Linked DNA regions of Spartinivicinus marinus. Each later gene encodes a partner of the first gene's protein in a complex. Links are inferred from orthologs where the notes say so. Each region holds a gene or a part of one and is shown in the gene's direction. Other genes may lie near its edges. The genes, in order: groL and metK.

The links.
Region 2: the proteins of groL (region 1) and metK are in contact, whole or in part, in a cryo-EM structure (PDB 8P4O), measured with the Escherichia coli proteins. The link is inferred for Spartinivicinus marinus from one-to-one orthologs.

What each region holds. Positions count from the first base shown.
Region 1 is NZ_JAPJZK010000001.1:4,332,395-4,344,438, forward strand. The notes cover bases 2,888-5,839. They hold groL (chaperonin GroEL), read left to right. Parts: upstream 2,888-3,520; coding sequence 3,521-5,158; downstream 5,159-5,839. Other genes in these bases: OQE68_RS19420 (co-chaperone GroES), read left to right, coding at 3,164-3,457; OQE68_RS19430 (methyl-accepting chemotaxis protein), read right to left, coding at 5,249-5,839. In the rest of the region: OQE68_RS19400 (DUF481 domain-containing protein), read left to right, coding at 1-266; OQE68_RS19405 (SDR family oxidoreductase), read right to left, coding at 484-1,245; OQE68_RS19410 (HugZ family pyridoxamine 5'-phosphate oxidase), read left to right, coding at 1,362-2,063; OQE68_RS19415 (FxsA family protein), read left to right, coding at 2,217-2,684; more of OQE68_RS19430, read right to left, coding at 5,840-6,874; OQE68_RS19435 (DUF1513 domain-containing protein), read right to left, coding at 7,196-8,302; OQE68_RS19440 (imelysin family protein), read right to left, coding at 8,307-9,389; OQE68_RS19445 (di-heme oxidoreductase family protein), read right to left, coding at 9,406-10,827; OQE68_RS19450 (imelysin family protein), read right to left, coding at 11,138-12,044.
Region 2 is NZ_JAPJZK010000001.1:3,113,821-3,125,790, reverse strand. Bases 3,423-6,300 are described here. They hold metK (methionine adenosyltransferase), read left to right. Parts: upstream 3,423-4,218; coding sequence 4,219-5,382; downstream 5,383-6,300. Other genes in these bases: ahcY (adenosylhomocysteinase), read left to right, coding at 5,418-6,300; OQE68_RS14080 (metalloregulator ArsR/SmtB family transcription factor), read left to right, coding at 3,423-4,195. Outside these bases: OQE68_RS14095 (substrate-binding periplasmic protein), read left to right, coding at 1-618; OQE68_RS14090 (DUF1289 domain-containing protein), read left to right, coding at 707-889; OQE68_RS14085 (ATP-binding protein), read right to left, coding at 896-2,803; more of OQE68_RS14080, read left to right, coding at 3,170-3,422; more of ahcY, read left to right, coding at 6,301-6,785; metF (methylenetetrahydrofolate reductase [NAD(P)H]), read left to right, coding at 6,913-7,764; OQE68_RS14060 (hypothetical protein), read right to left, coding at 7,825-8,391; OQE68_RS14055 (GNAT family N-acetyltransferase), read right to left, coding at 8,536-8,979; OQE68_RS14050 (TIGR00153 family protein), read right to left, coding at 9,124-9,807; OQE68_RS14045 (NAD-dependent succinate-semialdehyde dehydrogenase), read right to left, coding at 10,024-11,382; alr (alanine racemase), read right to left, coding at 11,639-11,970. UniProt on the Escherichia coli protein: Catalyzes the formation of S-adenosylmethionine (AdoMet) from methionine and ATP.

The sequences.
Region 1 (12,044 bases):
AATTCGAGGTGTTCCGCTGGGCGCTCGATTACAACAAGGAAATGATATTTTTTGATAAGCTATCATTCTTCCACAATCACGAAATGTTTATCCCTAAAGAATCAAGTAAGAACTTCCGCTTCGAAAGTGAAACTGGATTTGAATACAGGCTACCTTATAATATTTCAACAGTACTGCAATATGAGTACGACTACGATAACTACCCAGCAGAGGGTAAGCATAAGAAAGACAGTACCTTCTCCTTTGGGGTAGGTTATAAGTGGTAATACTCTTCGCTGTGAGTATTATTCGAGCCAGCTAGGTCATTAACGTTGATCAGAGTAGAGTGTAATTTGTGGAGTAAAGGGCGTCTTTAAAAATAGTAATTTTTTCGTGAGAGCAAGGCAGCACCGCACGGAGGGCCGCAGTGTATAAATAATACATGAGGACCTGAGTACGGTGCTAACGCAGCTATCGCGGAAAAAGAACATTTTTGGAGCTGCCCTAAAGGCGGAAGGCGCCGTCTACTTCTACCACTCTCCCCGAAAAATAATCATTCTGTAGAATAAACTCAGCCGCTTGTGCAATTTCATCAGGAGCACCCATCCGACCTAAAGGGATTTGCGATGTCATGCGTTCTAATGCTTCTGGCTTCATGCTAGCGGTCATTTCAGTACCAATAAAACCTGGTGCAATGGCTGCGCAACGAATACCGTGTCGTGCCAGTTCTTTTGCCCAAGTAACAGTTAAGGCAACTGCACCGGCTTTGGCTGCGGCATAGTTGGTTTGACCAATATTGCCTGCTCGAGCAATGCTGGAAATGTTGATAATGACGCCAGGTTGCTGCTTTTCAATCATTTTTGCTGCACATTCACGACCACATAAAAACAGCCCAGTCAGATTAACATCAATAACGCTTTGCCATTCTGCCAAACTCATTTTATTGACGATTTGGCCGTCTTTGACTTTCACTAACATGCGGTCCCGTAACACTCCGGCATTATTGATGAGGACATCGACCCTTCCAAACTGTTGACTCACTTGCTCAAATAAGTTTTCAACGGATGTTTCATCTGCCACATTAGCTATAAACGAGTGAGCTTTTGCCCCAAGTGATTGGCAGTAATTAACCGCTTCTAGCAATTTATCTTCATTAAGGTCTACTAATGCCAAGTGTGCGTGCTGTTTGGCAAAGCGTTCGGCCATGGCCCGGCCAAGCCCTTGAGCAGCTCCAGTAATGACAATCACTTTATTGGTAATATCCATTTAGTGGCTCCTAAGTAATCTGATTTAAGCTGGTAGTAGTAGCTTATTTAGGTGAGAATGATTATTATTTTCTGGCAACTCTTCGTTTATTATTGGTAATACCATTGGTTAGAAAAATGAGCAAAAAAGAGCAAGCAGCTTTAGCTGCACGACAGTTGTTACTAAACCAATATCATGGTGTTTTGGCTACTCAATCACTTTCATTACCAGGCTATCCGTTTGGTTCGGTAGTGCCTTATTGCTTGGATGGCAAAGGGAATTTAGTGATGCTGATCAGTCGCATTGCTCAGCATACAAAAAATATAGAGGCTGATAATAAAGTGTCGCTAACAGTAACGGAAGCCGATATTGATGATATTCAAACTGGAGCCAGACTCACTTGGGTGGGCGATGCTTATCAGGTAAATGATCCATTACTGGCTGAGCGTTACTATGCATTTTTCCCTCAGGCCAGAGGCTATCACCAAACGCACGACTTTGATTTTTATGTGATTGAGCTGGTTCGTGCTCGTTTTATTGGTGGGTTTGGCGAAATTTATTGGTTAGAGCCAGAGCTGCTAGTCAAGTCGAACCCTTTCTTCGGTGAGGTTGAGCAGGGGATGGTACAACACATGAATCAGGATCATACTAAAGCTATGATAACCTATTGCCAAAAGGCTAGTATTCAGTTGCCAGATGGCGTAACTCCTCAGATGGCAGGGATTGATAGCGAAGGGTTTAACTTGCGAGTCGCAGACAAAGTGATACGGCTTGCTTTTCATGAAGTGGCCGAAACACCTCAGCAAGTGAGAAAGCAGTTAGTCGCTATGGCCGGTTGATGAATCGCTTATATGATTTATTACATGTAAGGGGGTTGAAAATAACTGAATTTGCCTTCATCTTTATAAGGACATGAAGGCTTTGTTAGCAAAAAGTATGTTATGAAGGGGTGATCTCACTTCTTTATCAGTGTGCTTTAGGAGATTAAAACCATGCGCCCCTTACTAATGTTGTTTATTGTTGTCCCCATTGTTGAAATGTTTGTGCTGATTAAAGTGGGGGAAGTGATTGGTGCATGGTTAACCATCGGTTTAGTGTTACTAACAGCGGTGATTGGATTGCAGTTGCTGCGTCAGCAAGGCCTGTCAACACTGATGCATGCTCAGCAAAAAATGCAGCAGGGGCAAATACCAGCAAAGGAAATGGCTGAAGGTATTATACTGGCCGTTGGAGGGGCTTTATTACTCACGCCAGGTTTTGTTACTGATGCCCTTGGCTTTTGCTGTTTACTCCCTTTTACCCGTCACTGGCTGATTAAGCAGGCAATTAAGAAGGGTTTTAAAGTGCATAATATGCATACTTCAGCTCACTTTACCGCAGAAGCATCTTCTCATCGCGACCCTCATATTATCGATGGAGAATTTAAGCGAGAAGATGACTGGCATAAACTAAACAAATAACAACGAGTACAAATACTCTATGGGATAGAGTCAATGGCATAAAGTATTTATATGTCGTACTACATCTGACCACTACTTACTAGTGGGGGCTACCTACTGTAACCATTATCCGTTACCTTCAGCACTGCTCGTAGGTGATACCTTCATGAGCATTTCAGCGCTATCACACTTAAAAATACTACTTGAGTAGTTAGTCGATTAACTCTCTTGGTAGAAAAAAATTTAAAAAAATTTGTTGAAAGGTGTTGAAAAGTTTTTGGAGCAACCCCATCTTCCTTCACACAAAAGTTTGATGTCAGTCATAGAATGGTCTGCCTTCCAGTTGTAGGCGTAATCTACTGATGACTGGATCAATTTAGCTGCTTTCTTAAGGCTGCTTTCTTAAGGAATGCTGCATAGCAATAAGCTGATTATGCTGTGCTGATTTATACGATAGTTGAGCAACACTCGGCGAATTGAAAAACATTGGAGAGTGATCAATGAAAATCCGTCCATTACACGATCGCGTTGTCGTACGTCGTCAAGAAGAAGAAACCACTACTTCTGGCGGCATTGTGTTACCAGGTACTGCTGCTGAAAAGCCTAACCAAGGTGAAGTTGTTGCTATTGGTGAAGGCAGAGTTTTAGATAACGGCGAAGTACGTCCATTAAGTGTTAAAGTTGGCGACAAGGTCGTTTTTGGTCAGTACGCTGGAAGCAACACAGTAAAAATTGACGGCGAAGAGCTGATCATCATGAATGAAAGCGAAATTTATGGTGTGTTGGAAGGCTAAGCCTTTTTAATTTATTTCTCGCTTTCTTAAACAGATAATTTAGTTCAAAGTAAGGATATTAACATGGCAAAAGAAGTCGTTTTCAGTGATGACGCCCGTCAGCGCATGTTGCTAGGTGTTAACCAATTAGCAGATGCAGTTAAAGCTACCTTAGGGCCAAAAGGTCGTAATGTAATTATTGAAAAATCTTTCGGTGCGCCAACCATTACAAAAGATGGTGTTTCTGTTGCGAAAGAAATCGAACTGAAAGACAAGTTCGAAAACATGGGCGCGCAAATGGTTAAAGAAGTCGCGTCTCAAGCGAATGATAAAGCGGGTGACGGTACTACGACTGCTACAGTATTAGCCCAGGCTATCGTTAATGAGGGTTTGAAGTCTGTTGCTGCAGGCATGAACCCAATGGACCTGAAGCGTGGCATCGACAAAGCTGTTATTGCTGTTGTTGAAAAACTACAAGCCGCTGCAACTCCATGCGAAACCTCAAAGTCTATTGCTCAAGTAGGTACTATTTCTGCTAACGCTGATGAGCAAGTAGGTGAAATCATTGCTCAAGCAATGGAAAAAGTAGGTAAAGAAGGTGTAATCACTGTAGAAGAAGGCAGTGGTTTAGAGAACGAACTAGACGTTGTTGAAGGTATGCAGTTCGACCGTGGCTACCTGTCACCTTACTTCATCAACAACCAAGAAAGCATGAGTGCTGAGCTGGAAAGCCCATACATTCTGTTGGTTGACAAGAAGATCTCTAACATCCGCGATCTGTTACCAGTGCTAGAAGCTGTTGCTAAAGCATCTAAGCCACTGTTAATTATTGCTGAAGATGTTGAAGGCGAAGCATTAGCAACACTGGTTGTTAACAACATGCGCGGTATCGTTAAAGTCGCTGCTGTTAAAGCGCCTGGTTTTGGTGATCGCCGTAAGGCTATGCTACAAGATATCGCTATCCTGACTGGCGGAACCGTTATTTCTGAAGAAGTAGGCTTGTCTTTAGAAGGCGCTACTTTGGATGATCTTGGCCAAGCTAAGCGTATCACTATCACTAAAGAAGATACTACTGTTGTTGATGGTGCTGGCGCTGCTGCTGATATTCAAGCGCGTGTTGAGCAAATTCGTGCTGAAATTGAGCAATCTACTTCTGACTATGACAAAGAAAAACTGCAAGAGCGTGTTGCTAAGCTTGCGGGTGGTGTTGCGGTCATCAAAGTAGGTGCTGGCTCTGAAGTAGAAATGAAAGAGAAGAAAGCGCGTGTTGAAGATGCGTTACACGCTACTCGTGCAGCAGTAGAAGAAGGTGTTGTTGCGGGTGGTGGTGTTGCACTGATTCGTGCTTTACAAGATATCTCAGTGCAAGGTGATAACGAAGATCAGAACCAAGGTATTGCCTTAGCTCTACGTGCTTTAGAGTCTCCAATTCGCCAAATCGCTGAAAATGCGGGTGATGAAGGCTCTGTAGTGGTAGACAAAGTTAAGCAAGGCGAAGGTAGCTTTGGTTACAACGCGGCAACGGGTGAGTACGGCGATATGATCGAAATGGGTATCCTTGACCCAGCTAAAGTGACTCGTGCTGCACTACAAGCAGCGGCTTCTATTGCTGGTCTAATGATCACTACTGAAGCCATGGTTGCTGAAATTCCAGAAGAAAAAGCTGCTCCTGATATGGGCGGCATGGGCGGCGGCATGGGTGGAATGGGCGGCATGATGTAATGCCGGCTGTTTTGCCTCGCTAGCCTCTCTGGTAGCTAAAAAAACCCCTCAACTGAGGGGTTTTTGTTTTGAGGAAACCAAAAAAGATATTTATTGGCCTAGCTTATTAACAATTTTCTCTAGCTCATTGGCCAAGTCTTCTAAGGCTGCACTGGTTTGAGCGGTTTTTTCTGCTTGATCGCTGTTGGAAGAAGCAATGGTGGTGATTTCATGAATATTTTGAGTGATATCTTCTGCCACTGACGTCTGCTCTTCTGCTGCAGTGGCAATTTGATGATTCATATCGCGAATTTCTTCAACTGCTTGAGTAATATTTTTTAGCGCAGTGCCTGCCTGGGACACTCTTTCTACGCCAAGGTCTGTTTGCGTTTTGCCTCGCTCAATGGCTTCAACCGCATGGTGAGCACCTACCTGTACATTTTCAATAATGCCTTGTATTTCAGCGGTTGATTGTTGAGTACGCTGGGCCAATGTCCTTACTTCATCAGCCACCACAGCAAAGCCCCGACCTTGATCTCCTGCTCTAGCAGCCTCAATTGCTGCATTAAGTGCTAACAAATTAGTTTGCTCTGCTATACCGCGAATAACGTCTAATACAGTACCAATGCTTTTAGTGTCTTCTTCCAGCTTTTGGATGACCTCTGAAGCATTGGCGATTTCCTGCGACATACTTTCAATGGTTTTAATGGTGCCTTCCATTACCGTCATGCTTTCCTGGGCTGATTCATCCGCTTGGCTGGCAGCACTAGCAGCACCTTGGGCATGCTCTGCCACCTCATTTGCTGTAGCGGTCATTTGATTCATTGCTGTGGCGACTTGATCTGTTCTGGAGTGTTGTTCCTGAATGCCTTTATTGATTCCAGAAGAAATTTGCACTAGCTCTGAGGAAGAAAAAGATAAACTGCTTAACGCATCTTTTAGGTTGGTCACAGTCGTTTTCAGGGAAAATTGAAGCTGGTTGGCTGCACTGGCAAGCCTGCCAAGCTCATCTTCACGATCAAGCTCTAATACGTTAGTAAGTTCACCCTGGCTAACATTGCTGATATGGTCGATTATTTGTCTGGTTGGTTTTACCAGGAAGTGATGCAACATTAAGCTTAAGGCAACACCAACAATCACTAAAATAACTACCATGGAAGAGGTCGCCACTAAACTGACTTTATTACTGTCTGCTTTTGCAGTAGCGGCTTCTTCGGCGGCTATTGTAGATAAACGTGCAGCAGCCTCTTCTAATAATTTTGATGGTTCTCGATCAACACCACTGACACTTTTATCACCTTTACTGATATCAAATTTGGATTGAACAAAGGTATCTTTTCCTTGGCGGTATTTTTTAGTCATTTCCTGGTATGTAGTATTGAATTTTTCGAGGGTGTTGAGAGTTTCTTTATCCTTAACATTTTGTTGAAGCGTTGCTAGCATGCCTTTAATTTTTTTTTCTTGATCTTCAAAACGCCCCCAGTATTTATTGAGTTGGCTAGCATCACTACCGCGAATTAAAACATTTTTCCATTCTTGAACCTGTCGCTTAAACTCAAGGTTAATTTGAGTAATGGTAAGTGCGTTATTAAATTCTTGATTAAGTAACGTTTGATGTTGATCAACAGTATGACTAAATCTTAGAAAACCCCATTCGGAAACAGCAAATATTAGGATAAGCCCCACAATAAATAATGAGAAAATTTTGACTACCAAGCTTTGCTTTAGCCACTCCATTACAACACCTCAATAGCTAAACGCTTCTTTCCGACAGAGTGAATCACTAAGTTGCTAACAGGTTTAAGTGTAGATGAAAGCTGACGTTTTTTTACAATTGAGTGACTAAAATTTAGCACCTAGTGAGGCTGTCGCAAAACTTAGAGGATATGGAGTGGCAGGGTGTTCTGTAGCTGAGACAGGGATGTCGCTTTAGCTCTTAATGGGCTATGGAAGGCCCTTCAAGAGCGGCAAAAGAATACCCTGTTATTCTATATCGGACACTAGACTTATTTTCAACCCCCTTTTGCGACACCTCAGTAGGGAAGGAGGCATTTAGTATCAGATAGTTGCAAGTGCCAAGTGGTTGTCCCAAGCGATATCTGCAAAACGTTGTTGAGTCATTGGTGTCATTGAGCCTTGGTGGCATTTTATTGTATGCAAGTGCCCAAGTCCGGTCGTAATAGCACAGTGATTTTTGCTTATTGCAACTGCCCCAGCAGCATCTGCCACATTAAGGATGCTGCCTAACTTGCCAGTGCTCAGCTGCCAGCTCATTATCTGATTAGCTCGAGGACAAGTAATAACGACAGTATCAGCATGATCAAGAATACAGACGCTAGCCGTATATTGGTTCATTTGCAGCCAGGCTAGTTCATCTCCAGCAAGTGGGGTTAGGGGGCGACCTTGAGCAAACTGGCTAGCAACTAAAGGCTCAATATCTGACTGGTCACCCTGATATTGCATACCCGCAACGACCTGGCCTTGTTGAGAAATAGCTAAATGACGGATACTCAGTTGGTGATGAACAAAGGATTGTTGATCAACCAGTTTGCCTGTTTCAATGCTGATATGACTCAAGTTGGGGGTCATACTATCCAGGTTGAGCTTTTTCCTACCACTGTTCGGGTGAGTTAATATGCCTCCATTCGCGACCACCAGCGTTTGTCCATCGGGATGTAGCACTATCTCATGGGGGCCAATACCACCACTGGCTATTTCATCTAGGCGAGTAAAATCCTGGGTATCATAAATACCAATAACGCCAGTGCCATGTTGCCAATTATTTTCTGTGCAATATAGCTGTTTGCCATCCCGGCTAAATGTGCCGTGCCCGTAAAAGTGCCGTTTAGCAGCTGCTTTTATAGTGGTGAGTAATTTACCCTGTTGCCAGTCAATAATGTGTATCTGCTGGCCTGGTCGACGGTCAAACACAGCTGCGAGTGGTTGACTAGGGTGACAGCTGACTGCATGGGCTCTGGCTGGTAAAGGTAGTTGCCATAGTGGTTTGTTAGCTGTTGTTGAAAAAGCAGCAATGCCGTATTGGCCTGTTTGATTCTTATAAGCACTCATTAAGAGTGGGGGAGAAGCCTGCGCCCAATTAAGCTGGCTGACGGCTAAGCCGGTACTGCCAGCAACAAGGCTGACCAGAAACTGTCGCCGATTCATGTCATTAATCTCCATCATTAGCGTTAAAACTAATGATTACCCCTAACTTGTCGGGTAATTGTTGGCTGAATAGCTGTTTTAATTGCTTTAAGCTTTGGGCCAGTTGAGTTGTTTGCTCTAATTGCTGGTGTTTTAATAAAACAAAAAGTGACTGTTTAAATTGACCAAGCAGTTTAAAGGTAAAGTTAAATTGTTGATCGATTTTCTCTGCTAATAAATTGCCTTGTTTTTTCTCTAATAGCAGAGGTTTTAGTTGAACCTGATAAAGTTGTTTGATGCTAATCAAATTGTGTTTAATATTTTCGATTGAATGCTGACTACGCCAGGACTCTGAAAAATAAGGATTGGCTTTTTGTTTGCCAAGTGGCATAACCAGCTTTTTATGGCTACGTTCAATAAGCGTAGCCATGCCATTAAGCAGCTGGCTGATACTCTCTTCGACAGTTGGTTTATTAGTAGCAGTTTCAGTTTGCCAGCTTTTTTCAAGCTGCTGAGCATTTGCAAATAAATTAGCACTGATACTGGCCAGCATTTGGCAGCGTTGGGGATTGTTAATGACCTGTTGAGTAGTCTTAAGCTGAGGATCAAACAACAAGTACTCAGCAGCACTTAACCCTTGTACCAACACACTGGATGTTTTAACTGTTTCTGTAGCAATTGTACTCGGTTGAGAGTGAGCTGCTAAAAAACCTTCTACTTTTCGCTTGATCAGGTTTTTTTTATCAGGCCAGAACTGAAACCGCCAAGCCATATTACCCTGTTGTACTGGACCAAAATTAATCACTTCGGCAATCATCCAGCTATTCATCAACTGTCGCCAGTGATTTTGTACAACGGTGAACTTTGCTGTAGAAGGTGATTGGCATAGTTCTAAAGATGACTGCTGGAAGTAACGGGCTGCGTTGGTCAGTTGCTGATAAAACCCTGACACTTGTTGATGTACACTTAGTGCTGCTGGAGGTGGTGAATCGGCCGAAGCCACATTGCTCAGCCAGTAGCTGTTACTAGCGGCAATGAGCAATGTTGTTAGGAGTGTTGTTAGGAGGTAGGTTTTATTTAAGATAGTGGAAAGTTGCTTAAAGTTCATGTCGGCATCTTAAAAATCACAGTGAATTGAGAAAGGCTAGTAAAGCTTGGCGGTCTTGTTTAGCCATGTTGAGGACACGTTGTTTCGCTGCTTCTGCTTCACCGCCATGCCAAAGAATGGCTTCCATTAGATTGCGGGCGCGTCCATCATGAAGCAAGTAGGTGTGGCCATTGACTTGTTGGATAAGTCCAATACCCCACAAGGGTGCAGTTCGCCACTCTTTGCCATTGGCCAGAAACTCAGGACGATTATCGGCAAGCCCCTCGCCCATATCGTGTACTAACAAGTCGGTATAGGGGTGAATAACTTGATTGGACTGCTCAGGCTGTTCTTTAAGTGTGGGCGTTTTAAACTGAGTGATATGACAGTTGTCGCATTGGGCTTGTTGAAATAGTTTTTCACCTTGTTGTACCTGAGGATCATCCAGGTTACGACGAGCAGGGACCGCTAGGTTTTGTGTGTAAAACTCCACAAATTTAAGAATTTTATCTTCTACTTCTGGGTTACCGCCAGTTGCTGCCTTTTGACAAGCTGCTTGTTTAGGGGTGCAATCAGTGGCTGGAAATAAGTTGGAAGTAATCCCAATATCACCATTAAAAGCAGCAGCATTTTGTTGCATTAAGGATGGCTGGCCTGCTTTCCAGCCAAACCGGCCTAAGGTTGTTTGCTGTTTAGTTTTATCCCAGACCTGGTTGGCTTTGCCTGAAATACCATCGTTATTACGATCATCGGGGTCAGCATTGACTAAAATGTCTGTTTCAGCGATGGCTTCTAATAAGCCTAAACCAATCATTGGGGGAGCTACTCGGACAGAGAACAATGCGTCTTTTTGCATGGGACCATAATTAAGCCCAGTTATGGTTAAGTTAGGTTTTCGTAGCGTGACAGTTTCTCCATCGGCAAACTTAACAGTAATGGGTGTATATTTAATATTCACCTTACCTTCTTCTGGTACCCCTGGTACCCCAAAATCTTGTAGTTGGCCACCGTAGGTTGGCTCGGGTATGATTCCTGAATAAACCCGCTGTTGTTTTTCTTCTGAGGTTTTAGCTGGCACGCTTAATCTGACTAGTAAGGAGACCGCATTATCGCTTGGGCTTTCTGGTGGGTGACCGCGCCCATCTTTGATATGACAGTTCTGACAGCCATTCGTATTAAAAACAGGGCCCAAACCGTCACGTGCCGTTGTTGTTGCAGGAGCTATGACCCAAGGGTTGCGAAAAAAACTGTTGCCAACGCTAAAATCTAGCTTACGACTTAATGGCATGTTGGCTGAAGGAAGGGAGAAAGCATTATGTGTGGTATTAAATACAGTGGCAGCACCGCCAGAGAGTGCTTTGGTTTTTTGTGCTTCAGTGGGTTCATTGCCTGCAAATACCGGTAATACAAAAAAACAGGCAACTACTGTTGTGGGTCGTTTCCCCATAGGCTTAATCATCAAAAACTTCCTAAAAATAAAACAGGATAATGGTGTATGTCGTAACAACGCCTATGAGTGCGTTTTATGTTCTATATTTACGTTATTATGTTTTTTTAGATACTATCTAGCAGGTTATCGTAAAAATAAGTGGATATGGAGTGACAGGGGATTCTGTAGCTGCGACATGGCAGTCGCTTTAGCGCTTGATGGGCCATGGAGGCCCTTCAAGCGCGGAGGAAGAATTGCCTGTTATTCCATATCGGACATAGACTTATTTTCAATATCCTTTCGAGAGAGTCTAACAGGATACTATGTAAGTAATTATCAATTAATTAAACTCATGATCTGCGGTATCAGGGCTTAGATTACTAACACCGATTAAAACAGCAGCCATTTCAATTGCAGCGGTTTCTGCCACTAACGCTTTAATTGCATTTTGTGGAATTTGATTCGCTTTTTTGTTATTGGAAGCAATTAACTGATCAAATGCGACGCCCTTTTTAGCTGAATCAACCATAGCCTGAAGAGCTTGCTCTGTTTTATTAAATGAGCTGGCAATGGTTTTTGCTTTATTAGCATCTTTTTGTTTAACTAAGTCAGCCAGGCTTGGGCCTGATAATACAGAGCCATCAACTCGCTTGTATTCGCCGAAATAAATATTTTTAACCCCCTTACCATTGTAATAGTGAGAGTAATGCGTGTTATCACTGAAACAGTCGTGTTCATCTTCTGGAGAGTTAGCTTCCAATGCGACTTTAATTCTTTCGCCTGCTAATTCACCTAGTGCTAAGCTGCCCATCCCAAACAGCATTTTACGTAAGCCATCTTCTGGTTTTTCACTCAGCAGCTGTTGGCGATAATTATTGGCAACAGTTGGTGACCACTGTTTAACCATTTCTTCTAAGTCGTTGATCAATAGTTCAGCCGCTGCTTTCAGATAAGCGGCACGACGTTCACAACTTCCGTTGGTACAGGCTTTACCTGCTGCATAATCAGTGGCGGGGCGTTTACCTGCACCAGGGTTAGTGCCGTTTAAATCTTGACCCCATAATAAAAATTCAATGGCGTGGTAACCACTGGCTACGTTAGCTTCTGAACCACCTAGTTCATTTAAGTCGGCCAATAATTTAGGTGTTAATTTACTTACATCTAATGAATTATTACCTAACTTCAGGGTAGTGTTAGCAATGATATTGGCTTTGGCTCCTTCATTACCTAATTCATGCTCATAACTG
Region 2 (11,970 bases), 1.2 Mb from region 1 along the record:
CTTATTGCAACAAAGTCTATAAACTGCCCGATTACTAAAGCTGACATCAAACTTATGCCATGGACCCGCGGCTACAGAATGGCTCTTAACCAACCTAATATCGTCTTGTTTGGTATGACCAAAATTAAAGAGCGAGAAAAATTATTTAAATGGGCATGTTCTTACATGAACACTCAAGTTGTATTAACTGCCAGAAAAGACTCTGATATTAAAATCCACAACATAAATGACCTAAACCGCCTGACTATTGGCATAGTAAAGGATGATATCGCCGAAAAATTATTTCAAGGGTTACAGATAAACCCGGATAATTTTAAATATGGTAATAATCATCCAGAAACGTTAGCAAAAATGCTAGCTTCTCATCGTTTTGATGCCTGGGGATATGATATCAATGTAGCCAGCTGGATCCTGGCAAGACTAGGTTATAACCTAAATGACTTTGAAACCATCTATTCATTTAAGCCTATTCCCACTTGCTATGCCTTTAGTAAAAGTACAGCTGATAATACTGTTCAACTACTACAAAAAGCGCTTACTACTGTTTACCAACAAAAAGGAAAGTCAAATAATACATTACTAAATGAAATTTACGCCAAGTACGGATTAATTCACTGAATTATTTCTTTTTATGTCCCTCAAATTAATTGAGTCGCCAGTTCAAGCAAGTTTTAAAAGCAATCGAAGTAAAAGGGAGTACACTTTTATGAGCAGTAACAAACCTTCAACTACTGACTCTCCTTGTGTACGCAACTGCTGCTTGGATAATAACGATGTATGTGTTGGCTGTTTTCGCTCTCTGGCTGAAATTTTGGAGTGGCATACTGCTACAGAGGCCAGGCGTAAACAAATAGTAGAAAATGCCAACAAAAGAAAAAAACACCAATAACAATCATTAATTTTCTTTCATCAACCCCGAAATACTATTACTTTCCTCAGCCGATTTATAAGAAAATACTTTGTCTATTTCACTAGCAATTTTATCTTTAGTTATAGGTTTAGTAATCACACCATTCATACCTGCTTGGAGACATAAAGCCTTATCTTCCGGCATTACATTGGCTGTCAATGCAATGATAGGTGTTTTACCTTTATCTCCTGCAAGACTTCTAATTTGTTTCGTTGCTTCTATTCCATCCAACACTGGCATATGCATATCCATAAACACGATATCAAACTGATGGTTTAGTATTTGAGTAATTGCTGCTTTGCCATTTTCTGTAATTACTACACTAAATCCTAGTTTATTCAATACAGCCCTCGCAATCATTTGATTACTAGGCGTATCATCCACCACTAATACATGCTTATTATAATCTCTTGCCTGCTTTTTATCAGCCATTTCAGATGTGACTGTATTTTCAGATACTATCGCAGGCTCTAACGGAAGTTTTAAGGTAAAAATTGAGCCTTCACCTGGTTTGCTACTCACCAATAATTCACCATTCAACAACTGCGTTAACTTATAACTGATAGCTAAACCTAACCCTGAACCACCATAATTGCGAGTACTGGTATGTTCGACCTGATAAAAACCTTTAAAAATATTATTAACATCTTTTTCTTTAATACCAATCCCCGTATCACGCACATTAATAAAAACACAATTTTTATAATTTAAAATTACTGAGTCGACATCAACTACGATACAACCTCTATAGGTAAACTTCACTGCATTACCGACCAAGTGCAGCAAAATTTGTCTTAAACGTCCTTCATCACCGACATAATAATCAGCCACTCTTTCATTACACTTCAAAAAGAATTTGACATTCTTTTGCTCTGCTGAACTTGCAAACAATAATTTAATTTCCTCAAGTAACTTTTTAAGTGAGAACTTTTTATTTTCTGCGGCTATTTTTCCCGACTCCAAACTAGAGTAAATCAAAATATCATCTATCACGGATAGCAGTGACTTACTAGACTGGTAAATCAATTTAATAAAGCTTGACCGTTCGCTGCTATTAGGTGTTTCTAAAAGCAGCTCAGCCGTCGCTAAGACCCCATTAAGAGGAGTTCTTATTTCATGACTCATGTTCGCCAAGAATGAATTTTTCTCTTCACCCACGGCTCTTGCATACTCAAGACTTTCCGCTAAATAGTTTACTTCTTTTGCCAACTCGCCTATTTCATCATTTGACTCAATCTCACAACGCCTAGACAGTTTACCACTTGTCATTTCTTTAATATTGGCGATAGCAACTGATAAACGCTTAGTAACCTTCCTTACATAAAACACACTAAACAAAAAAACTAGAATACAAGACACTAGGGTAATACATAAAAAAATAATTAAACTACTCTTTGCATGAGATTCAACCAAACTTGCTTTTTTAGCTAGATTTTTATCTAAGGATGACATCAAACCACTAAAATTTTTAATTATTTCACTATACTTTAACGTTAACTCGGCCATTGCTGTGTAGGCACTATCTACACTTATAGAAGCCTGACGAAACAATGAAGACGTCATAGCATTGTAACTCGTCATATTTGAGATTAGATTATTGAGTTTATCTTCAGGGAAATCCTTGCCTGTATTATTTATTTCCTCCGCCAATACCTCTACACAATTAAGTGCATTTTCAGTACTTTTTAGTCGATCCTGAACATTTCTGTAATAATTTTGTTTATCAAGACCTAATTGAATTTCACGCAGGCTGCCGTAAATTAACGCATGATTTGTTGCAAACTCAGAGTATGCATGGATAAGCTGGGCATAATGGTCAAGTTTCTGTTCTTGGAATTCCTTAGCAAAGAAAGACTGCTCAATATAAATGTACACAAAATTGGATGAAACCAACAACATCACCAATAGAAAACAAACCGGGAACATTAGCATCTTTGTACGAATTGACCCGAACCGTTTCATCTAGCAATCTCGAGCAACCAATAATAAAACTAAGTAAGATGCTCTTAAAGACAAAATTGCGACAAAAAAAGTATACCAATTATGAATGATTAATAGCTTTTGCATTAATATACTACACGCTCCGTGTTAGTAGACTTTTGTATTTTAAATTATAGTCAAGTTTTCTCTTTCTATTTATTTACTATGGCCTGGCTGGCAGGCCATAGCACCTCTTATCTCTACCAGTCACAACATCTATATCAAAAAACTTTGATATAGATGTTGTGACTGGTTAAAGCAACTGCTACACTGGCTGCCATGACTACTAACTCGTTATCTCAAGACAGCATAGCTCCCACCCCTGACCAAGCACTCGTCAGCTCTGAAACGCTGGCCAGTTTTTGTAAGGCCAGTGCTGACCCTTTACGGCTTGATATCTTACGGGCGCTTAAAGCAGACTCATTTGGTGTGTTGGAGTTGTGTGCAATTCTCGATATTAAGCAGTCAGCCCTTAGTCATCATTTAAAAATCATGGCAAAGGCTGGGTTAGTGACAACCCGGCGAGAAGGCAACACAATTTTTTATCGGCGAGAATGGCCAAAGCCAGACCAAGCTACTGCTCAGTTACTAACAACTTTGTATAAAACTGTTGACTTACTCCCGATAAGCGCAGCAACACAGGAAAGGCTCCAACAAGTTAAACAACAACGAGCCGAAACCGCTAGAGCGTTCTTTGCAAAGTTTGCTGATAAGTTTCGCCAGCAGCAGGAGCTAATTGCAGAATACGATATTTACGCGGCCAGTATTAAAGAAGTCCTAACTACTCTGGCAATTCCCAAAAACAGTACAGCAATTGAAATTGGGCCAGGAGAAGGTCTGTTTTTAAACGTATTATCTCCTTTATATAAGCAAGTCATTGCTGTTGACATTTCTCAGGAAATGCTAGAGAAAGCTAAATTGTTTGCTGATGAGCAGCAATTAAATAATATTCAGTTTATTCATCAAGAAGCTGTCGAGGCTTTAGCTACACCACTGACAGCTAACTGTATTGTGATGAATATGGTGTTGCATCATGTACCTTCTCCAACTGAATTATTTATTAAAGCAAGTGAAGTACTAATACCAGGCGGCTCATTATTAATTAGCGACTTATGTGCCCATGATCAAAGCTGGGTGCAACAGGCCTGTGGTGATATGTGGTTGGGCTTTGCTGAAGACGAGGTAAATGGCTGGGTCCAACAGACTGACCTAGAGCCACAAGAAAGTTTATATCTGGGGCTGCGTAATGGATTTCAACTCCAAGTGCGGCATTTTATTAAGCCAGCATCAAATATAACGAACTAACCCATTAATTTAGGAAAAAAACAATGAGCGAATATTCTGTATTTACTTCTGAGTCAGTATCAGAAGGACATCCCGATAAGGTGGCAGACCAAATTTCAGATGCAATATTAGACGCCATTATTGCAGACGATAAAGACGCCCGGGTTGCAGTAGAAACGCTAGTTAAAACTGGAATGGTATTAGTTGCTGGTGAAGTACGTACTCAAACGTATGTGGACATTGAAGATTTAGTGCGTGAAGTTGTACTAGATATTGGCTATAACCACTCTGAAATGGGATTTGATGGTGCTTCTTGCGCAGTAATGAATGCTATCGGCAAACAATCAGCTGATATTGCTATTGGTGTAGATGAAGCAGAACATAAAGAGATGGGTGCCGGTGACCAAGGCTTAATGTTTGGTTATGCTACCAATGAAACTGACGTATTAATGCCAGCCCCTATTACCTACGCCCATCGGTTGGTTAAACGTCAGGCTGAAGTACGAAAAAATGGCATTCTTCCTTGGCTAAGACCTGACGCTAAAAGTCAGGTAACTTTTTTATATGACCAACAAGGCAAACCCTGCGGTATTGATGCTGTTGTGCTATCCACTCAACACGAAGATGGTATTAAACAGTCAGAAATACGCGAAGCTGTGTTAGAAACTATTATTCAGCCAGTTTTACCTGAAGAATGGTTAACCCCACAAACCAAATATTTTATTAATCCTACTGGCAAATTTGTTATTGGTGGCCCAGTCGGAGACTGCGGCTTAACTGGCCGGAAAATTATTGTAGACACCTATGGTGGAATGGCTCGCCATGGCGGCGGAGCATTTTCTGGTAAAGATCCTTCAAAAGTCGACCGTAGCGCAGCCTATGCTGGCCGTTATGTGGCAAAAAATATTGTTGCAGCCGAGCTTGCTGAACGCTGTGAAATTCAAGTGTCTTATGCCATTGGTGTAGCCGAGCCTACTTCTATTAGCGTCAATACATTTGGCACCGGCAGAATCAGTGATGACCAAATCATAGAGCTAATCCGAGAGCACTTTGACTTACGACCAAGAGGCTTAATTGACATGCTTGACTTAAAGCGCCCCATTTATAGATCAACAGCAGCTTACGGTCACTTCGGTCGTGAAGAAGCCAAGTTTACTTGGGAAAAAACTGATAAAGCCGATCTTTTGAAGCAAGCAGCTAAAATCTAACTAAATATTAAATAATTCGTTACAGGTATAAGCTCATGGCTAACGACTATAAAGTTGCAGATATTTCCCTCGCCGACTGGGGCCGCAAAGAAATTAAAATTGCTGAATCTGAAATGCCAGCACTCATGGCTATTCGTTGCAAATACAGCGACAGCAGGCCACTGGCTGGTGCCAAGATTCTTGGCTGCATTCATATGACCATCCAAACTGCAGTATTAATTGAAACTCTAGTTGAGCTGGGGGCAGAAGTACGCTGGTCATCTTGTAATATTTTCTCAACTCAAGATCACGCAGCTGCAGCTATTGCTGCCAGTGGCACACCTGTTTTTGCCTGGAAAGGTGAAACAGAAGAAGAATACGTTTGGTGTATTGAGCAAACTATTCTTAAAGATGGTAAACCTTGGGATGCCAATATGGTGCTGGATGATGGCGGCGACTTAACTGAAATCCTGCATAATAAATACCCTGAAATGTTAGATCGTATCCATGGTATTTCAGAAGAAACCACCACTGGCGTACATCGCCTGTTAGAAATGCTGGAGAAAGGTACTTTAAAAGTCCCAGCTATTAACGTGAATGACGCGGTTACCAAGTCTAAAAATGACAACAAATACGGCTGCCGTCATAGTTTAAATGATGCCATCAAACGGGCAACAGACCATTTATTATCAGGTAAAAAAGCGCTTGTTATTGGTTACGGTGATGTCGGTAAAGGCTCTGCTGCATCATTACGCCAGGAAGGGATGATTGTTAAGGTAACAGAAATAGACCCTATCTGTGCCATGCAAGCCTGTATGGACGGTTTTGAAATAGTTTCGCCTTATATCAATGGCGTTAATACTGGTACCGCAGAATGTATTAATCGCGAATTGTTAGGCACAACTGATTTACTAGTTACTACAACCGGCAACGTACATGTATGTGATAGCAATATGTTGCAAGCACTGAAATGCGGTGCAGTTGTTTGTAACATTGGTCATTTTGATACCGAAATTGATACAGCCTTTATGCGCAAAAACTGGGAATGGGAAGAAATCAAACCCCAGGTACATAAAATCCATCGTAAACCAGCAACTGAAGATCATATTTTACTATTATCAGAAGGTCGTCTAGTTAACTTGGGGAATGCAACAGGCCACCCATCCCGAATTATGGACGGCTCATTTGCCAACCAAGTATTAGCGCAAATTCATTTATACAAAGGTAAATTTGGTGAGTTAGCTGCTGACGAAAAACCACAGAACCTATATGTAAAAATTCTACCAAAAAAACTGGACGAAGAAGTTGCCCGTTACATGGTAGAAGGCTTTGGTGGGGTTATTACCCAAATGACCGAAGCTCAAGCTAAATATGTGAATACCCCTGTTGAGGGGCCATTTAAACCGGATAATTATAAATACTAATATACTCCCCTCCCTCATCCTCACCTTCTCCCCGAAGGGGGAGAAGAAACTAGGGACTGAGTCCTTTTGCAACAGTGTGAAATAAAATCAGCTTCGGGAAAGCAATAATATTGCTTCTAAAAACATTATGAATACACAATCATCGCTTCCAATCAGTTTTGAGTTTTTCCCAGCAAAAACTGAAGCTGGTGCAGAAAAATTATTAAACACAGCTAAAAAACTAGCAGCCTCAAATCCGGAATTTTTTTCCGTTACTTATGGCGCAGCAGGTTCAACTCGTGATCGTACTGCAGGCACAGTATTTGACATTAAAAGCTTAACCAATATATCCACAGCACCTCATTTATCCTGCATCGGTGCAAATAAAAGTGAAATAGCTGAATTATTAGCGCTTTACCAAAAGCACGATATTAAGCGCATTGTTACTTTAAGAGGGGATTTACCATCCGGAATGGGACTAGCATCAGGTGAACTTAGATACGCTAATGAATTGGTTGAGTTTATTCGCGAACAAAGTGGCGATCAATTTTACTTAGAGGTTGCTGCCTACCCAGAAATTCATCCACAAGCACCCAATGCAGAAAAAGATTTAGAAAACTTTAAACGCAAGGTTGATGCAGGTGCCAACTCTGCTATCACCCAATATTTTTTCAATGCTGACAGCTATTTTTATTTTATCGAGCGTTGTCAAAAATTAAATATAGAAATACCGATCATCCCAGGGATAATGCCAATCACTAACTACACTAAACTGGCTCGTTTTAGCGACGCCTGCGGCGCAGAAATCCCCCGCTGGATTCGCAAACAACTAGAAGCATACGGGGATGATGCCACCAGCATCAAACAGTTTGGCGAACATGTAATCACCCAATTGTGCGAAAAACTAATCAGCCAAGGTGTACCAGGCATACACTTTTATACTCTAAATCAAGCTGAACCCAGTTTGGCTATTGTGGATAATTTGGGGTTAGGGAAATAAAGAGGCTGGTTCAACCAGCCTCTTTATCAACATCATTAGCCTACAGTCGATGTATAGTTATTACTGAGGCAAACAGACTGTAGCAAATGATTCACTAGTAGCGCCACAATAATCAGTTAAGCCACTCTCTACAAACTCTTCTTGTTCAAAGCCAGCCAATGCCTGCACTAAATCATCTATTTGGTCAGCAGTAAACTCTCTTTTACTTAAAGGTGGGCCTATCAAACTGCTATCTTTCTGACCATATGAGCCATTACCAAGAAGGGTGTCATTACCAGCACCACCTAAAAGGTAGTCTGAACCACCTGCACCTGAAAGATTGTTGTATTCATTTTCAGTCAGGTAGTCGAAATCGTCATTCTTTGTACTCAAATCAACTGTAGGTGTAGATTGAAAAAACTCATCAATTCTTGCAGTATCGCCATCACTCTTAGCTGTTATGGTTAATCCATATTCAATATTACCAAATAAGCTTTGGCTATCACTGTCATCAGATATTAAGTCTTTATTATTAGATTGATGATAGATAACTGCACCCAAACTAGTTATTTGAGAATCTGACTGGAAATTACTAGTTTCTATACTATCACTTATGCTAGCTACTGCTGCTATGTCACTATTACTCATATTTCTCTTTTTAAAATCTAAATATTCACAGAATCAGAACTGTAAAATAAATGCGACAAATAGAACATAGCTGATAACATTATATAACCAAATTTAACCAAATATCATCATGAATATCTACCTAGATATTGCTCCATTTAGCAACTACCAGACCTTCCTCGAATAATGCTCAAAAGCAGTGATCTTTTGATAGCCAACCTTTTCATATAAAGCTTTTGCTGCATTGTTATCCACTGCTGTTGCCAATTTCACCGTTAATGCATTTGTTTCTATAGCTAATTGCTGGGCTTGCTCTAACAAAGCCTCGGCAATACCTTGCTTACGGTAATCAGGATGCACATATAAGTCATTGAGATACCACATTCGCTTCATGGCTACTGATGAAAACGCAGGATAAAGCTGAGTGAACCCCACTGACTGGTTGTTAACTAGCGCTAAGTAGATGACCGAGTCTTCATTTACCAATCGCTCTTTGATAAAAGTTGTTGCTGCTGGTAAATCAGCGTCCTGCTTGTAAAATTGGCGGTATTTATCGAATAAATTTGATACTTGATTAAGTTCTTCGATAGTTACTTTTATTATTTCCATTCAATCCACCCTACAGGTTTCGTATTATTCACACAATATGACTCTAATAAGCAGTCACTTTTAACTATGAATATACTCCTACAGAATAGAATATTAATACAAGCAAAATCAGCAGCAGGTATAGCCTGTTTAATAAAAATAAGATTAACTGGTCTTAACCACCATCAACTCCAATTGCTTAGCGATACTTCTAGCCGCTGATGCTAAAGCAGCTAAATCGTCAGCAACTCGATATAAACAAACGGCATCCAGTGGATTAAGCTGATTTTCGAGGCTGTAGATAGCTTTTCGATTTTCTCTTAGCTGAGTTCTAGCGGCATCTTCTAAATCTTCTATTTCTTGGGTCATTTCAGCTATAATTTCTGCCTCTTTACCTTTGAAGCCGGTTTCTAATAAATAATCTAATTCGCCAACACACCGGTGTGCTAATATAGTCGTGTTTACTGTCACCTGAACAAACTGGCTTAACTGCTCTGTCATGCCTTCAGGTATAACTAATTGGCGGGAGATAATTCTGGTCGTAATATTATCAGCAATATTAGCAACCTCATCTTGATCATAAACCAGCTTAAATAATAATTCTCTAGGCACCGGCGTTAATATACCAGCAGGTAAACGGTGGAGAATTTCTTTTTTCAACTCGTCGGCTTCATGCTCTAGCTCATAAATATGTCGTTCTATCACAGCCGCTTCATCCCAATCATCACTTACAGCTGACTGCATAAATGTAGGGAGCAACTCCACACAGCTAAGCACTTTAACCATATGTTGTTGGATAGGATGGAAGGGGGAACGTGCAAAAAGATCAATAATAGCATTACGAAACATTAGACTTGCCCCTTCCTCTTATTCTTCATTGCTTTCTTTTAAGCTTAGCACTTGAATAAATGTTAGAAGGGGTAAGATGACTGTCAGAAAAACTCAACTTATCTGACAACCATCTAGTACCCTAATATGAAGGGTATATAGCTACCATACATTAATTATGGTGTGGGCAGCAGTATATACTCACAGCGAAGGGGTATAAAAATCATTCGCGAAGAGTTACTTAATCCAGATTGATTTAGTGTTCGTAAACTCTTTAATACCTTCTGCTGCAAGCTCTCGTCCATAACCAGAGCGTTTTATACCGCCAAAGGGTAAACGCACATCACTTTTTACCAAGCCATTAATAAAGGCGTTACCTACTTCTAGCGATAAAGCTAGCTGTTCTGCTCGCTCATTATCCTGACTCCAAACACTGGCTCCTAGCCCATAAGCACTGTCATTGGCTACTGCTATTGCTTCTTGTTCATCTGCCACTTCAATTATGCTGGCAACAGGTCCAAATATTTCTTCCTGATAAGCTAGCACACCAGGTTTTACATTAGCCAAAATTGAAGCCTGGTAGAAATTACCCTCTCCTTGCTCACAGCCCAATAGGCTAATAGCACCCTGCTTAAGAGAATAACTTACCTGTTGATGTAATTCTGAGCGCAAATCAGCTCGTGCCATGGGCGCTAAAGTGGTAGCAGAATCTAAAGGATCGCCCAAAGTTAGTTGACTAACCGCTTGTTTAAATTGTTCAACAAATTGATCGGCTATTGCTGATTGCACAATAAAGCGTTTAGCTGAAATACAGGTTTGTCCTGCATTCATATAACGAGATGTCACTGCCGTTGGAATAGTGATATTTAAATCGGCATCATCTAATACAATAAACGCATCAGACCCACCCAGTTCCATCACAGACTTTTTCAAGTTATACCCTGCTAATTTGGCAACTTGCCTCCCTGCTAATTCACTGCCTGTCAGTGCTACGCCTTTAATACGTTTATCAGCAATGATTTGCTCTACTTTATTTGAGCCTATCATTAAAGTGCGAAAACACCCTTCCGGTAAACCTGCTTCTTTTACTAATCGCTCAATAGCTAAAGCACATTGAGGCACATTAGAAGCATGTTTAAGCACAGCTGTATTACCAGCCATTAATACAGGAACTAAAAACCGAAAAACCTGCCAAAAAGGGAAATTCCATGGCATTACCGCCATAATAATTCCGAGTGGCTGATAAGTAATATAGCTGCGGCTAGCATCAGTAGCCACTTGCACCGGTGCTAACATTGGCTCAGCATTATCTGCATAATACTCACAAGCCAACGCACACTTATCAACTTCTGCCAACGCTTCTTTATAAAGCTTCCCCATTTCGCAAGTAATTAACTTTGCAAGTGAGTCACGTTGTTTTTTTAGTAGACTGGCTAGTCTTTTTAAAGCATCAGCTCTTTTACTATAAGTAAACTGACGCCAATGATTAAAAGCCTGATCAGCTTTAGTTATTGCTTGCTCCAAGCTGTTATTATCAAACACCTCGAATTCATCAAGCAGTTCTTGGTTAAAAGGATTAACTGACTGGAGCTTCATGCTGACTCCTCAACGGCCTTATTTCTTCTCACCAGTAATTCGCAAAACAATACCCCTAAAAGTTGACTCAAGCAAAACCCTTTTCAGATCAAGTGTGAACAAATAGTATTATTTGCCTACTATTAGACAACAATCGTTTTTTTAAGTTATATATGCTTCGTAAATGGTTTTGCATACATCAATAATGTTGATAAATCATTTGTGATGGGTATACCTTCAGGCATGATTTCTAGGTTTTGTTGCCTTTATTCCTCACCTAGAGATCACTCATATTGGTCATATATTCCACTTTTATGCGCCGCGTTATTCCTGTGAATAACTCATAGGCTATAGTGTCTGCCCACTCTGCTACCTCATGAGCTGGCAACTCCCCTCCTCCCCACAGTACCACTGGATCATTTAGTTGAACATTAGTCGCTACCGGGCGCAAGTCGACAGCCAACATATCCATTGAGACCCTTCCAATCAGTGGGCAGCGAACGCCATTGACTAACAAAGGAGTACCTGACCTGGCATGACGCGGGTAACCATCTCCATAACCAATGGCCACTACCCCCATATACATTGTTTCAGGCGCTTGATAGGTTG